Regions from separate parts of the Ornithinibacillus jepli genome, predicted to be linked through region 1. Evidence: a T-box and tRNA genes for the amino acid it is inferred to sense, from the RefSeq annotation. Region 1 holds a T-box; the other holds one or more tRNA genes.

What was found. A T-box is a leader RNA that pairs with one kind of tRNA and senses whether it is charged. The one in region 1 lies ahead of alaS (alanine--tRNA ligase), so its partner is inferred to be a tRNA-Ala.
Region 2: it encodes a tRNA-Ala, which carries the amino acid that the T-box ahead of alaS (alanine--tRNA ligase) is inferred to sense. The anticodon was not compared.

What each region holds. Positions count from the first base shown of each region.
Region 1 covers NZ_JBFEGG010000001.1:1,292,125-1,299,970, forward strand. Annotated here, with positions in the region: gene mltG (endolytic transglycosylase MltG) at 1-261, opposite strand, end outside; gene AB1K81_RS06780 (DUF1292 domain-containing protein) at 393-677, opposite strand; gene ruvX (Holliday junction resolvase RuvX) at 693-1,106, opposite strand; gene AB1K81_RS06790 (IreB family regulatory phosphoprotein) at 1,107-1,376, opposite strand; gene alaS (alanine--tRNA ligase) at 1,480-4,122, opposite strand; T-box leader at 4,284-4,484, opposite strand; gene AB1K81_RS06800 (AI-2E family transporter) at 4,525-5,592, opposite strand; gene AB1K81_RS06805 (hypothetical protein) at 5,640-5,834, opposite strand; gene recD2 (SF1B family DNA helicase RecD2) at 5,908-7,846, opposite strand, start outside.
Region 2 covers NZ_JBFEGG010000005.1:63,380-71,225, reverse strand. Annotated here, with positions in the region: gene AB1K81_RS16140 (5'-nucleotidase C-terminal domain-containing protein) at 1-2,575, opposite strand, end outside; gene nagZ (beta-N-acetylhexosaminidase) at 2,847-4,532, opposite strand; tRNA gene AB1K81_RS16130 (tRNA-Ala) at 4,676-4,748, shown strand; gene AB1K81_RS16125 (Spo0E family sporulation regulatory protein-aspartic acid phosphatase) at 5,833-6,024, opposite strand; gene AB1K81_RS16120 (LytTR family transcriptional regulator DNA-binding domain-containing protein) at 6,368-7,180, opposite strand.

The DNA of each region.
Region 1 (7,846 bases):
AATCTCATTCTCCTCAAGTAAGGTAGCAATACTTGAAGTTGATGAACCTAAAGGAATTTCTATCTCAACCCCTTGCTCGTTTCCTGGTTCAACTGGTTCTAGAGCTGATTTAATGTACAAGTAGCCAGAAATACCGACGACTGCAAGGATGATAATGAGTGTAATGATAACAATAGCTACGATTTTACGAACTGTTCTTGCCTCTTCACTTCTAGCAATTAAATTATCTCTAAAATTACCTTCATCTTTTCCTTTTGACATTCATCATCCCCCTCTCATCCGGTATATTATACTAAAAAAAGACAATAAGTGCTAGGATTTATCAAAACGCATAAAGAAAAGTAGGTGTCTCCTACTAGACACCTACTTTGGAATGAGCTTAATAACATTAGTTAGTCGTTCAATTCCTCTTCTTCTGCTAGTGTATTTAACATTTCTTCTACAATTTCCCATTCTTCATCTGACTCAATTGCAAATAAGGAAATATCCTCGTCATCTTTTTCCTCATAACGAAATGCATAAACTTCTACTTCTTCAGCATCTTTTTGTTCTGCTGGCACTACTGCAATGTAAGAATTACCTGTATCATCTACATCAAATGTAAATAATACCTCAAATAAATGTTCTTCTCCATTTTCATCAGGAATGATGATGCGTTCTTTTTCTTCAATAGCCATAATTAATTCTCCTTTTTACTTTTGATCAAGATAACCTTGTAATATCATCATAGCAGCCATTTTATCGATTACCTTTTTACGTTTTTTTCGGCTAACATCAGCTTCAAGTAAAACACGTTCAGCTGCCATAGTCGTTAGACGTTCATCCCATAAAACGGTAGGCAGATTATATACCTTTTCAATATGATCTGCAAAACGCTTTGACGCTTCTCCACGTTCTCCAATTGAACCGTTCATGTTTTTAGGTAAGCCAATGACTACTTTTGTTATATTATGCTCTTCGATAATCGTTTTTAATTGATTATCTGCAGAATGAATATCGGTTTCATCCCATTTAATCGTTGTAAGTCCTTGAGCTGTCCATCCCAATTCATCACTAATTGCGACTCCAATTGTCTTAGAGCCAACATCTAAACCCATTATCTTCATCTAATTACCTTTATACTGCTGTTCTAAATAATATTTGACAAGTTCTTCTATTACTTCGTCACGTTCAATTTTACGAATTAGATTTCTTGCATCTTTATATCTTGGTATATATGCAGGATCCCCAGACAATAAATAACCGACTATTTGATTAATAGGGTTGTATCCTTTTTCTTGAAGCGCCTCATGGACAGTCATTAAAATTTCTTTAATATCTCGATCAAATGGCTCTTCCGAAAAATTGAATTTCATTGTTTTATCAATTGAACTCATCACGACACCTCATTCCACTTTTTAACTCTATTTTAATTCTAACATGTTTAAAAGATTTAATATAATATTTATTATTGATTTTGGTGTACGTTGACAGTAATCATTATTCCTTTAAATTTGCCTCGACATACGTTTTCATATATTGTAAGGCTTCAACTATTTTACTTGCGTCTTTTCCACCAGCTTGTGCCATATCAGGGCGACCACCGCCACCACCACCACAAAGCTGAGCTGCACCTTTCACTAAATTACCAGCATGTAGCCCTCTATCAATTAAATCTTTTGAAACTCCTGATGCAAGTTGTACTTTATGGTCACTTTCTGTTGCTAATAAGATTATGGCAGAACCGAGTTTTTGTTTCAACTCATCGACCATTGTTCTTAGTTGATTCATGTCTTTTACGTTAACTTTTTGTGCTAATACATTCACTCCTGAAACTACTTCAACTTTATCTAAAATTGAAGAAGCCTCTAAATTAGAAAGTTTTGCATTTAATGATTCATTCTCTTTTTGTAATGCTTTTATTTCTTGGAAAAGTCCCTCTACACGTTCTGGTACTTTCACATCTTTCGTTTTGACTAATAGAGCCGTGTTTTGTAATAGACTTACTTTCTCAGATAAGAACTGATATGCAAATTTACTTGTTACAGCCTCAATACGTCGTGTGCCTGCTCCAATTCCACCTTCTGATACAATTTTGAACAATCCAATTTCAGAAGTATTTCGTACATGACAACCACCACACAATTCAAGACTATAGTCACCGATTTTGACAACACGTACAATCTCACCATACTTTTCCCCAAATAGCGCCATAGCACCCATTTCCTTAGCCTCTGCTAAACTCTTAAAACTGATCTCCAGCTGAATTGAATCCCATATTTTTTCGTTTACGATTTTTTCAATCTGGGTTAATTCTTCTTCCGTAACAGCATTAAAATGCGAGAAGTCAAATCGAAGTCGCTCTTGGGCAACTAAAGACCCTGCTTGATTCACATGAGTACCTAAAACATCTTTAAGTGCTTGGTGTAGTAAGTGTGTAGCTGTGTGGTTCTTAATAATTAGATTGCGGGAATCAGCATCTACAAGTGCCTTAACAGAATCACCGACATGTAGCTCCCCATCTTCAACCACTACACGATGAATGTTTTGACCTTTAGGCGACTTTTGAACATGTTCTACTGAAGCAGTTCCATTAGCTCCTGAAATCGTGCCATGGTCAGCGATTTGTCCTCCGCTTTCAGCATAGAACGGAGTTTCTTTTAGAAAGATTAACACTTCCTCGCCCTTCTTTGCAATATCAACCAGTTCTCCATCTTTAATTAATGCTACGATTTTTGTATCGGATTCTAAACTTTCATATCCGATAAATTCACTTTCAACATCTATTTTCCCAAGTACTTCATCTTGGACGTGCATCGAATCAACTTTTTGACGAGCATTTCTTGCACGTTCTCGTTGCTTCTCCATTTCTCTCTCATATCCATCTTCGTCTACGGTAAATCCTAATTGTTCTACATATTCAGCAGTTAACTCTTTTGGGAATCCGTAAGTATCATAGAGACGGAATACTTCTTCACCAGGGAATACCTTCGAACCTTTTGACTTTTCTTTTTCTATGATAGTTGTTAAAATATCAAGTCCTTCATTTAATGTTTCATGGAAACGTTCCTCTTCCACTTTAATAATGTTTTGAATAAAATCATGTTGTTTTAAAACTGTTGGATAGAAGTCTTTCATTATCTCACCAACCGTTGCAACTAATTCATACATAAATGGCTTTTCAATTCCAATTTCTTTAGCAAAACGAACTGCACGACGAATTAATCTTCTTAATACATAACCTCTTCCATCGTTTGAAGGTAATGCCCCATCACTAATTGCAAAACTGACTGTTCGAATATGGTCGGCAATAACTTTATAAGCAGTATCGCTTGCTTTTTCCACACCATATTTTACATTAGCTAGTTGCTCTGTCTTTTTAATTATTGGCATGAATAAGTCTGTTTCAAAGTTAGTAGGGACGTTTTGAATAACGGAAACAATACGCTCTAATCCCATACCCGTATCAATGTTTTTCTTTGGTAATGGTGTATACGTGTCATCTGGATTATGGTTGAATTGAGAAAATACTAAGTTCCAAACTTCTAAATATCTGTCATTTTCGCCACCAGGATATAATTCCGGGTCATTCGGATCATTACCATAACTTTCGCCACGATCATAGAAAATCTCAGTGTTTGGACCACTTGGCCCTTCACCTATATCCCAGAAGTTTTCTTCTAAGCGAATTATTCTTTCTTTTGGTAATTTAATATCGTTTAACCACATGTCATAAGCTTCATCATCTTCTGGATGAACGGTAACTGATAATTTTTCAGGATCAAGACCTAACCATTTTTCACTTGTAAGAAATTCCCATGCGAATTCAATTGCTTCTTTTTTAAAATAATCTCCAATTGAAAAGTTTCCTAACATTTCAAAGAATGTATGGTGTCTTGCCGTGTAACCTACGTTTTCGATGTCATTTGTACGGATAGATTTTTGGGCGTTTACGATTCGAGGATTATCTGGAATAACGCGTCCGTCAAAGTATTTTTTTAAAGTAGCTACTCCACTATTAATCCATAATAATGTTGGATCGTCTTGAGGGACTAGTGAAGCACTTGGTTCGATTTTATGTCCTTTTTCTTGGAAGAAGTCAAGGAACATTTGTCTAATTTGAGCTGAAGTTAATTTTTTCATATATATCCTCCTTATTATTAACTAAAATATTATTGATTTCTAACCATACACGCGGGAGTTTCCGTATATTCGGATAGCTCAGTGCAAACTTTATAAATTCCCTTCTAAATCAGTAAGGATAAAAAATTTACACAAATAAAAAAATCTCCTCTCTGCATTATTGCAGGGACGAGATTGTTCGCGGTACCACCCTAATTATGGACGAATGTCCATCACTTGAACATGATAACGGTATGAAACCGACGGGGATTAGCCGTACTCAGGCTTAGCTTCCATGGTTCTAATTTAAGATTTCTTTCAGCCTAAGGAAATCTCTCTCTAAAAATTGAGTGCCATGTACTCAGAACCTTCATTGCGATAATAACTATGATAGCGATATTATAGTTAACTTTTAATAAAAAGTCAATTTTCTCTTACCATAATCCATATATGTTTAATAATGACCCTAAAAATAGTTAAGGATGGAACAGCTAGTACCATTCCTAATACCCCGCCTACCTTTCCACCAAGTAATAAAACAAAGATTATTCCAACAGGATGAATCCGTGTACTTCTACCAACGATATAGGGTGACAATAAATTACTTTCTATTAATTGAATAACGAAAACGCTAATTACAACGAATAGAACCATTTTTCCTGATACAGTTAGTGCAATTATGATTGCAGGAATCGCCCCAATGATAGGTCCAAAATACGGTATGAAATTCATAATCCCCATAAATATTGCCAGTAATAAAGTATATTTTAATCCTAAGAAGTGAAATACAATATAAGTGGTAATAGCTACAAATAGACTTACAAGTAGTTGACCTCGAAGATAGCCACCTAGCCCTTCATCAATAGCATGCACAAGGTTACTAGATGTATCCTTATATTTATTTGGAATAAACCGTTTTACATACCCTTTAATTTTCCCATAATCCTTTAAAAAGTAGAAAACTAATACTGGTATTACCGTTAACACAACAATAAAGTCGATTATTTTAGTAACTCCACCAACTAGTTTACCTATCAAAGAATCCAACGATGCTTCAATAGAGCGTATCATATCTTCTATTTTATCATGTACTGTTTCTGGTAAGAAAGAAGTGGATTCATATACTTGATAAATAATGTCTTGATACATGTCCACTAGATGTGGTAAATAATCATCCAAATCTTTTAATTGTGCAACTATTGCCGGATACACTCGATATACTAAATAACCAACCCCACCGAAAAAAAGAATGTATATGAATAAAATAGCTATACCTCTAGGAATATTATATTCATGGATTTTTTGTACGATAGGGTATAGCAAATAGGCAATTAGACAGGCAATCAAAAATGGTGCAGATAGATGCCATAAAAAAGCAAAAAAAGCCTTATAGTAAGGAAAAAGCTTTACTAGTAAATATATGAAAAGGAATACAAATATCCCTGTAACAATCCAATAGAGAAAATTAGTTGGCTTCTTTTCGGAAAACATAAGGTACAACTCCTTTAGTTTTAGAATTTTCGTTCCAAACTAAAGGATTACCATTCTAGTTTTCTTTCTTCTTCAGTAAATAAATCATTAAGTGAGCTTAAACTACCATCAGCTTCTACTTGATGCACAGTTAGTTCATTACCTGAAACAGACATTTCTACAAAACAATTCCAGCAATAAAATTGTTGAGAACCTATTTTTCCAATGTCTTTACTGCTACAATTCGGGCATCGCATTAACATAAGTACTAATCTCTCCTGAAAAATATGATAAGTATTATGTTATGCTTTCCCTATTTTCCCAAAATATACCTAATCACATAAAATCATAAGGAGACATGTCGTATTCATCTTCTTGTGAATTATCATTATGATTTTCTAGATTGTGGAACCTTTCGCTTAACTGCTCCTGTAAAGAAGTATACCTTTTATTTGTGTCTATCGTTTGAATTCCCCTGAAAAAGGCTTCTTTTTCACCACAAATTATGAGAGATTTTTGTCCTCTCGTAATAGCTGTATAAAGTAGATTTTTACGTAACATACGATTATACGATGAAACAACCGGCAATATCACAATAGGAAATTCACTTCCTTGCGATTTATGAATGGAAATACAATAAGCTAGCATTAAATTAATATAGTCCTTTCGTTCATAAACGACTTCTCGGTCATCAAATGAAACGACTAATTGTTCTACATTCTCTGTATTTTCATTTTCCCGGAAAATTGCTACAACCTCACCAATATCTCCATTAAACACTTGATCTTCAGGTTGATTAACTAATTGAATAACCTTATCTCCAGTTCGGAAAATTGTATCATTGGCTTTTACTTCTCTTTTCCCTTTACTTTTTGGGTTGATTAATTCTTGTAAGGCATTATTAATCATCGTTATTCCTGCTTGGGATTTATACATTGGAGCCAAAACTTGAATGTCACGAACATCTAGTCCTTTATTCATCGCCTTTTCGAATACTTTGGTGATGACATCCACTACATGCTTCTCACGACAATTAATAAAGCTAAAATCTTTATCATTTGTAAGTATGTCCATAGAGCAACTGTTATTTTTAATACCATGAGCTAGTTGAATTATTTTTGAGCCTTCTTTTTGTCGATAGACCTCATGAAGACTTACTTTCGGAATATGGTTATTCTCAAGTAAATCCGTTAAAACTTGCCCAGGACCAACCGAAGGAAGCTGATCTTCATCTCCAACGATAAGAACTTGCATATCAGAAGGAATGGCTTTAAAAAGGTTATTAGCAAGCCATATATCTACCATAGAAAACTCATCCACGATTAGAAACTTTCCTTCTAAAGGTTCATGCTCGTCCTTTTCAAAGCCCTCACTACCATTCCAGCCAAGTAATCGGTGAATAGTTAAAGCAGGGAGCCCTGTTGATTCTTTTATTCGTTTCGCCGCCCTACCAGTAGGGGCTGTTAATACAAAAGGAAAGTCTTTTTTATTTTCATAATCACGCGGATCAATGGAAAGATTATGGATTTCTGCATAAGCCTTTATAATTCCTTTAATAACAGTGGTTTTCCCTGTTCCAGGGCCGCCTGTTAGAATCATTAATTTCGACTTTAATGCTTGCTCAATTGCTGAGAATTGTTCCTTACCATAACTTAAGACTTCTTCTTCTTCAATTTTCCCAATAATCTTCATTAAATCGGCAAGTGTTGTTTCTTCTTCAATTTGAGAACCGATTAATCTTTTTATACTTGAGGCAAACCCATCCTCAGCATAGTAAAGTGATGGTAAATACACTCTACTTTCAATTAAGATTACTTTCTTCTCTGTATTTAACTCTTCAATAATGTGTTGAATAACTTCAGTTGATAACTCATGATCTGGGCTTCCTAATAAAGCACTAATTTCATCTACACAATATTCGAGTGGTAAGAATACATGTCCATTTTGTACACTTCTTTGTAAAATATATATACATCCAGCCCCAACACGATTAGGACTAGATAAAGATATTCCATTCTTTTTGGCAATTTCATCTGCGGTATGAAATCCAAACCCTTCAATGTCGAAAACAAAGCGATACGGATCTTCTTCTAATAAGCCAACTGTTTCGTCTTTGTACTTTTCATACACTTTTTGCGCCATTTTTAAACCTATATTATATTTAGATAAATAAACAACAACTTGTTCAAAACCTTGGTTTTCTTGCAATGTTTTAACAATCGTAGCTGCTGCTTCCTTTTTTAGGCCTGGAACGGATTCAAGGACAGTTGGGTCA
Region 2 (7,846 bases), on a different contig from region 1:
GGTCTGCAGCAGCACCGGATGCACTCGCACCAGATTGATAGGCTGGCATATGAGCTAAGACGATAATAGCTTCTACACCTTGTGCAGTAAGTTCATCAACCGCATTATTAACAGCTTCCGCCTCATCCGTAAAAGCAATTCCTTCTAAGGAAGCTGGCATTACCATATTCACAGTTTCAACCGTATTAACACCGATAAATCCAACTTCTACCCCATCAACCTCTGCAATGTAATAAGGGTCTAAGAATAATTCACCAGTATCCTCGTAAACACAGTTCGCACAAAGTACAGGGAAGTTCATGCCATCATAGCCTTCTGTCCCCTTATCTTCTGGGTGCTCGCCACCATTTACCATACGAAGAAGCTCTTCTACTCCTTCATCAAATTCATGGTTTCCAACAGTTCCTACATCAAACCCAATCTCTTCCATAATTTCGACAGTAGGTTCATCTTGTAATAAACCAGAAACTGGTGAGCTTCCACCAATCATGTCCCCAGCATGGACAATTAGAGTATTTGGATTTTCAGCCTCACGTTCTTTAATTGATGCTGCTGTATAATCCATACGGCCATGCATCTCACTTACACCGTCACCATCTGGATCTAGCATATATTCTTGATCAATTTTACCATGAAGGTCATTCATGCTTAGTAACTGTACTTCTAAAATATTCGGATCTTCATTCCCTGATCCTGCTGCTGTAAATCCATATGATTCTGCTTCCTCTGGGCTTGTGAAGAAAATGCGCTTATCCACTGGAACCTCTTCATAATTCTCTGGTTCCACATATTCCATCGTATCAGAGTTTCCAACGTATCTTAACAATCCTTTTTGATCGTCAAATGCACGAAATACAAATGGTAGCTCTAATAATGGGTTTTCTGGATTCCAAATACCTAACCCAGCATCCTTTGCTTCCCTTACCGCTTCTTGATAAACAGGGTATGCTTCTTCATCGATAGGTGCAAGGAAGTATGTTGATGCATATCCTTGAGCGACCATCTCTAAGTTAATATTAAGATTATCTTCTTTTCGAATAACTTCTGCTAAAATGCGTCCATAATCATCGGTGGCTTCTTCACCAATTTTCAAATATATCTCATCACCAGGTTGAATTAACTCACTAATATAAGATTTTGCTAATTCACCATAGTACTGTTGATTTTCATTAATTTCAGCACGTGCTGGGTCATTGTTATGTGCATCATATGTTTCGGCTGTATCCATATTCAAGAAACGTACTCGTGTTTCCCCGAATACTGGAGATTCAATACGAATAGTATCACCGTCAGTAACACTAGCTACAGTAGTTTCATAGAGTCCAGCCGGAGATGGTGGATCTGGTTGCTCTGAAGCAAGTTGAATATCCGCTTGTTCAGTAGGGATTAATTGGTAATCATTATACTGACTAACAATTGCCGTAATGTCATACCACTTATTGGATTCTACTTGCGTAATATCTAACGCATTCACCATCACACGTAATGTAGTACCATTAAAACCTGCATCTAATAAAGAAACATTGTACCCACCACCTGCAGGACTAGAAGGAATGTTATTAATGAATCCATTCACTTGAACTAATTCCCCTTCATAAGCCTCCGCAATAGCTGGGTCTTGTAAATCTTCTAACGAAATCGATTGTACTTCTGGTAAAGCTTGATCTTCTGCCAACACTTCAACAGAAGATGGAATAATTTCTTTCAATCCATTGTAAGAGTCTAGCTCACCAGTAACTTGAACCTTATCACCTTTTGATAGACTTGGTAAATCACCTTTTTGATAGGCAAATAGATTAATACCAGCCGTTTCATCCTGAACATAAGTCGTAAACTGGCCAACATTACTAATAGCATCACTATTTGCAGTAACAATACCTTCTACCGTTACTACTGTACCATCTGCTAGGTTACGAACATCACCAATTGGTGCTACCTCACCAGGTTCAACTGGTTCTTCTGGATCACCAGGGTCTCCTGGTTCACCCGGCTCCACTCCATCCATTTCATGATATCCTAAATATGTAAAATTATCTTTCCCTTGATTAATCCATTGTGATTCATTATAAACATCACTCGGTGCAACAACAGAAGAATTTCTAACTAATGTCTTGTCCGTACCAAAGTTCGGTCTTTCTCCAATCGTACCAACTACATCTGTTAAACTACTATTATTTTTCAGTGCAACTGCATCGTCACCATTAAAATTTATTACTGCACTATTTGTTAGATCCGCAACATTTAAAATTGCTTCACTTGCACTGGCATGGGCCAATACGAGAACATCCCCATGCTCTAAAATACCTGATAATGTCAATGATTGACTCGGGGACGCGGCACCATTACTATACAACTCTAGTGTATAGTTTGATAGATTAACTGCTTCTCCAGTTCCATTGTAAATCTCAATTGCCTTATTAAAGGAACTACCCTCTACATATTCAGAGATAAATAAATCCTCGGCAAATGATTCTCCCTCACCTGAGGTCGATGCGAATACAGCTGGTGTATTCATAAAAATTAAAGCAAAAACGAGAAATAAATTAAACAGCTTCTTAATCGATGCTTTTTTCATTGGTACCCTCCATTTTTTCATAGATTAGTAATGCTAAAAGGATATCTTACATTTCATTAATACCATATTAAATCAGCCGATTCTATGTAGTTTTTGTAAAGTATGACAAATTTGATTCTATGGAACTATGAATATTTGAAAAATAGTAAAAAATACCCTATTAGCGTGTATGAAAATATATGGTACCTAGCTAGGCTCAATTACGCAGATTGAATTTGGCATTTCGTTAACCAGAAGAATTAAAAAGGGAGCTAAATAAATTAGCCCCTTTCTACTGTATTAACTCTTTAATTTGCTTATTGATTTGATCTATATTATAGTACTCCACTTGCTCATCACTAACATTATATTTTCTCTTTAACTCCAGTATTCTTAGAACACTTTCATTGATACGTTCCTCACTAATCTCACCATTTTCAACGGCAGCCTTAATTGCTTCGAATGCTTCTACGATATCTTCATATTCCTTACTAATTAAAATAATATCGCTCCCAGCTTTTACTGACTGAACGGCCGCTTCTCCGGATTCATAATGGTTTTTAATAGCATCCATCATCATATCATCTGTAATGATAACATTATCATAATGCAATTCTTCTCTTAGCAAATCCGTCATAATCGGTTTTGACATCGAGGATGGAAAATTAGAATCGAGCTGCGGAAATAAAATATGCGCTACCATGACAACATCTACACCTTCGTTAATCGCATTAATAAAAGGTATCAGTTCTAGCTCACGTAATTCCTCTACACTTTTTTCAATTCGAGGCAGTTCCAAATGCGAATCTACCGACGTATCCCCATGACCCGGAAAATGCTTGATAACTGGGATGATTTGGTTATCCTTCATCCCTTTCATCGTTTGAATCCCAAGTTTACTAACAAGGCTAGGACTATCTCCAAAGGACCTATCTCCAATTACAGGGTTTTGTGGATTACTGTTAACATCCATAACCGGAGAATAATTCATATTCATTCCAAATGCATATAATTCTTTAGCTAGGATCTCACCAATTTGGTAAGAAAGATTTGGATCATGTTTCAATCCAATCTCTTTATTAGAAGGTAATTCCTCTAGTCCAGGAAGTCTTCTTACGCTTCCACCTTCTTGATCGACCGATAAAAATAGTGGAATTTTATTTACAGAATTCATTCGTTTAATTCCATTTACTAGCTGTAAAGACTGACTATAACTAGTCAAATTTTTACTAAAGAAAATAATTCCTCCAACTTTATAGTCTTCAATTAAATTTATCGTTTCTGGTTCTGTTGTTGTACCATCGATCCCCGCCATAATCATCTGACCAATCTTTTCATCAAGTGTAAGCGACTCGATTATGTTTGTAGTTGATAATTGGGATGGGTCTGTATAGACCGAAATATGGTGTAATGCAGGATTTTCTTCATCATCTGTTGGTCTTTGCATGACCCATTTTAGTTCATACTTGTCATTTATTTGATACACTAAAATAATTTGATCTACTTGGTCGTCTTTATAGTATCGCTGTTCATCTGCTTTTCCTAATGACTCGATAATGTCATTAAAATGTATAGTAGCAAGGGATTCATCTGATGATCTAACATCAAAGATAATCTTCCCACTATAGCCGATCGTTAAGTTTTCGTCTGTAAAGTCTACATAAGTACCGTCATTAGTTGTAGTAGCATTCGCAGGCTCTCCCCAACTCTTTGGTACTACGTCAATGTCGGATTCACCGGCAATTATGGACACTCCAGGTACCCTTCCATCTTTTGCATGTTCTACAATGTCTTGAATGAGTTGATTGGAAGAGTTTATATTGCCTATACCCTTTTCAACAGGGGTATGCTTACTTTCATTGGCATTATTAGCGGAAAATATAGTTTCTGGCTCTAATAGATTCTTTCCAAATAATATGGCTAATGTGACGACGAGAAGGATAAATATGATGCTACTTACGATTAGAAACTTCTTCATAACTCAGAAAACCCCTCTCCTTTTATTTACTGCTTTTCATAAGACGTATAATAAAAGATATACGTTTCACCATCAACTATACTCCTATTCTAATGTTATTGAAACAGTGTAATGGAATGATTATAATAGGAGTATATAACTTCGGGGCATTAGCTCAGCTGGGAGAGCGTTGCACTGGCAGTGTAGAGGTCAGCGGTTCGAGCCCGCTATGCTCCATTGATACAGATAGGACTCAAACCCTTATTCTTATTGGGATTGAGTCCTCTTTATTTTTTCAACGGTTTTATTCAATTTTTAGTAATACAGACTTTTTGGGGCGAAACCTTTGTCTCTTCAATTAACTTGGACAAACTTATGAGAAGCCTCCATTAAAATTCCCCCAATGTTAACAGAATGTTAACAAACCTCTCTCATCTTACATAAAACCCACTCATATCAAGGGTTGAGACGGCTTATTACATCATGCCACCCATCTATTAACCATATAAACATGAACAAACAGCCTCTAGAAACCCTATTAAGTCAACGTTCCTTCACATCCACTAAACATGAATTAGACCAATATTAAACATAAACATGAACAATTATATACTGCCTATAAATTTGGTCTATACCTTTTTACTATTTGCTTCGTCAGAGGAATAGACAGAGCTAAATAATGCCTTTATAAAATAAACTACTCACTTTATATCAAATAACCGTATTGGAATATTAGTTTTTTTCACTCCATTAGAAAATTATTTATCAATTCCAAACGATCCTTCATTGTCATTTCCTATTTTTCCCGAAATCTTTAGCTGGGAGCTTGCCCAAACGTTTATGTGCTTTATTAATTTGAATCAAGTCTTCACCATCTGTCATATATGCCAAAGCTTCATACTCTAAACTTTCAATATCTATGCTAGACATATTTACAAGATAAATTGTGTAGAAAAAGTCGCTGGATATTAATTAGCATTACAAATTACATTCAAAATAACATACGTTTCAGCACTTCAATTCCATTCATTATATAAATCTATATATACTGGTGAAAAGAGGTTACTATTGTTAAAGACAACTAAATGTTCAAGTTCAATAACTTTAATTATATCTATGTGGCTCTTACCCTAAATCAAATAAATTCACGCAAAAGCATTGTATAATATCAACAAAGGAAGTGGTAAATCAATGTACAACAAAATCTTGACTTCACCTCGCCAATTTTCTAGCACAAGCCCACTGGTCATCTTCTTCAAAAGTTTGGTCTCCTTTAACTTTTATATATTGTTGGATTCGTATATGTTTCGAAAAAACGAGATTACCTATCTTTTCTTTCTTTCGACTTACTTTTAATATATTCATTGATTAGTTCATCTAGTAACTGGCTGTTTAGAACCGTTTCTTGGTGCGTTAGTCCCAATTCTTTTCCAAGTAAAATGAGACGTTTCCTTTTATCTTCTATTTCAGAATGAAGGGTAGTATTTTGTTGAAATATTTCTCCATTTCCCATAACAGTAGTCTCCCCCTTTCAAAATAGTGATCCAAATGCCCATGTTTTCCTCGATGAACATATATGGTATTTTACTGTTTGCTTTAGGCTTAATTTCCTATTAATTCACCTCGCAACTTTCGAACTTAGTTAATAAGAATCAGAATAGTACCCATGATTGTTATTTAATCTATATAATAGGTCCTATAATATAGGTAATTTATTTTGTTGTCTAATTCACTTCAAACAATATCTAACATATTTCGAACAATATATTAACTGTTTTAGACATTAATTTTTTAATTAGAAACAAAAATTATATAATTTTATAAAAATTAAAAAACCCAGCAAAATAGTTGCCGAGTTAGTTTGATTTATACATTTTTAATAACTTAACCAAGTTGATTGAAATTCTAGCTTCCATATCGTAGTCCCTAAAATGGGCAAAATATTTTTGGCCTCTTTGTTCAATAACCTCTAAATAATCTGTATTTAATATATAGGACTTATGACACCTTATAAAATTTTCGTTTAGTTGTTGATGCAAACAAGTTAATGCTTCATACGTTTCAAACCGTTTGTTATTTGTATGAATAAGTGATTTTCTATCCACTCTTTCAATAAATATAATCTCCGAAACTGGGATAAAGATGATATTATTATTCTCTTTAATCGTCAAGTTCCTTCTCTCAGCATTATTCGCTTGTTTCGAAGTATGATTGATTAGGTCAGCAGCGGTTTGTAGAGCATTATATAATTTTTCTTCCATTAAACTTGTTAAAAAAATGGGTTTTGAGTTGTTCTTTATAGACATAGATTTTTGTAATTCTGTTTGCTCTGTTACATTAATACACGATCCTATCACCTCAACTACTTTACCACCCTCTAAGATCGGCCTCAAATAGGCAATATATTGAATCCCATTTATAATACTTTCATAGTGGATAATGTTCCCTGCCCAAGCATCTGAGTAATAGTTATATTTCATCTCGGCATATTCCCCAGGAAAGAGTTCAGTTAAAGTTTTACCTATAATATCACTTGGTGTATATCCTAGGTTATAAACTAACTGTCCTTCAATGTTGGTATGAACAAATTCATTACCTTTTTTTACAAACGTAAAAACCATTCCGGTATGATGTATATCTAATTGTTTTATATATCTAGGATCGCTCATTTTATTTTCCCCATTACATTTAATTTACCCTATTTTCTTCTCAATTTTCAGAATACTATATTATGTAAAAATAGACAAGAACTAGTACTAGGAAGTCAGTTACCGAATTACATTTATTGGCTACTAGGCTTTATAGTTTATTTATAGCAATCATACTGATTGGGGATATTGTTTTTACAGAATAAGTGACTAAAATTATACACTGAAAGTAACGGCATATGGAAAAAGATTGATAGATTAAAGATAACTATTTATCAATTTGAAGGTACTAATATTAGCAACAGTGCGACATACACAAAAAGCGGGGAAGCACAGTCTTTTATTTTTGAAGGTTTTAAGTGTGGAGATTAATAAGACTTTCAAAATTTGATTTAGTATTAATAGTAATAGTAAACCTCACTTTGATGACAAAGCACCAAAGTGAGGTTTTTTTAGTATTGTGTTCAGGTGTAAAACTTGCCCAAATATAATTTTTATGCTTTATCTTTTTTAACTAGTAATGCCACACACTCCACATGGCTTGAGTCGTGATCGCAGACATATATTGTAGCAGTGTTTACTAAAATAGATTATGTGATCTGATATACATTGATACGGTTCACCGTGGATATTAAAGAGACAAAAACAGACAGGATAATTAAAATTCCTATCTGTTTTTATTCATTT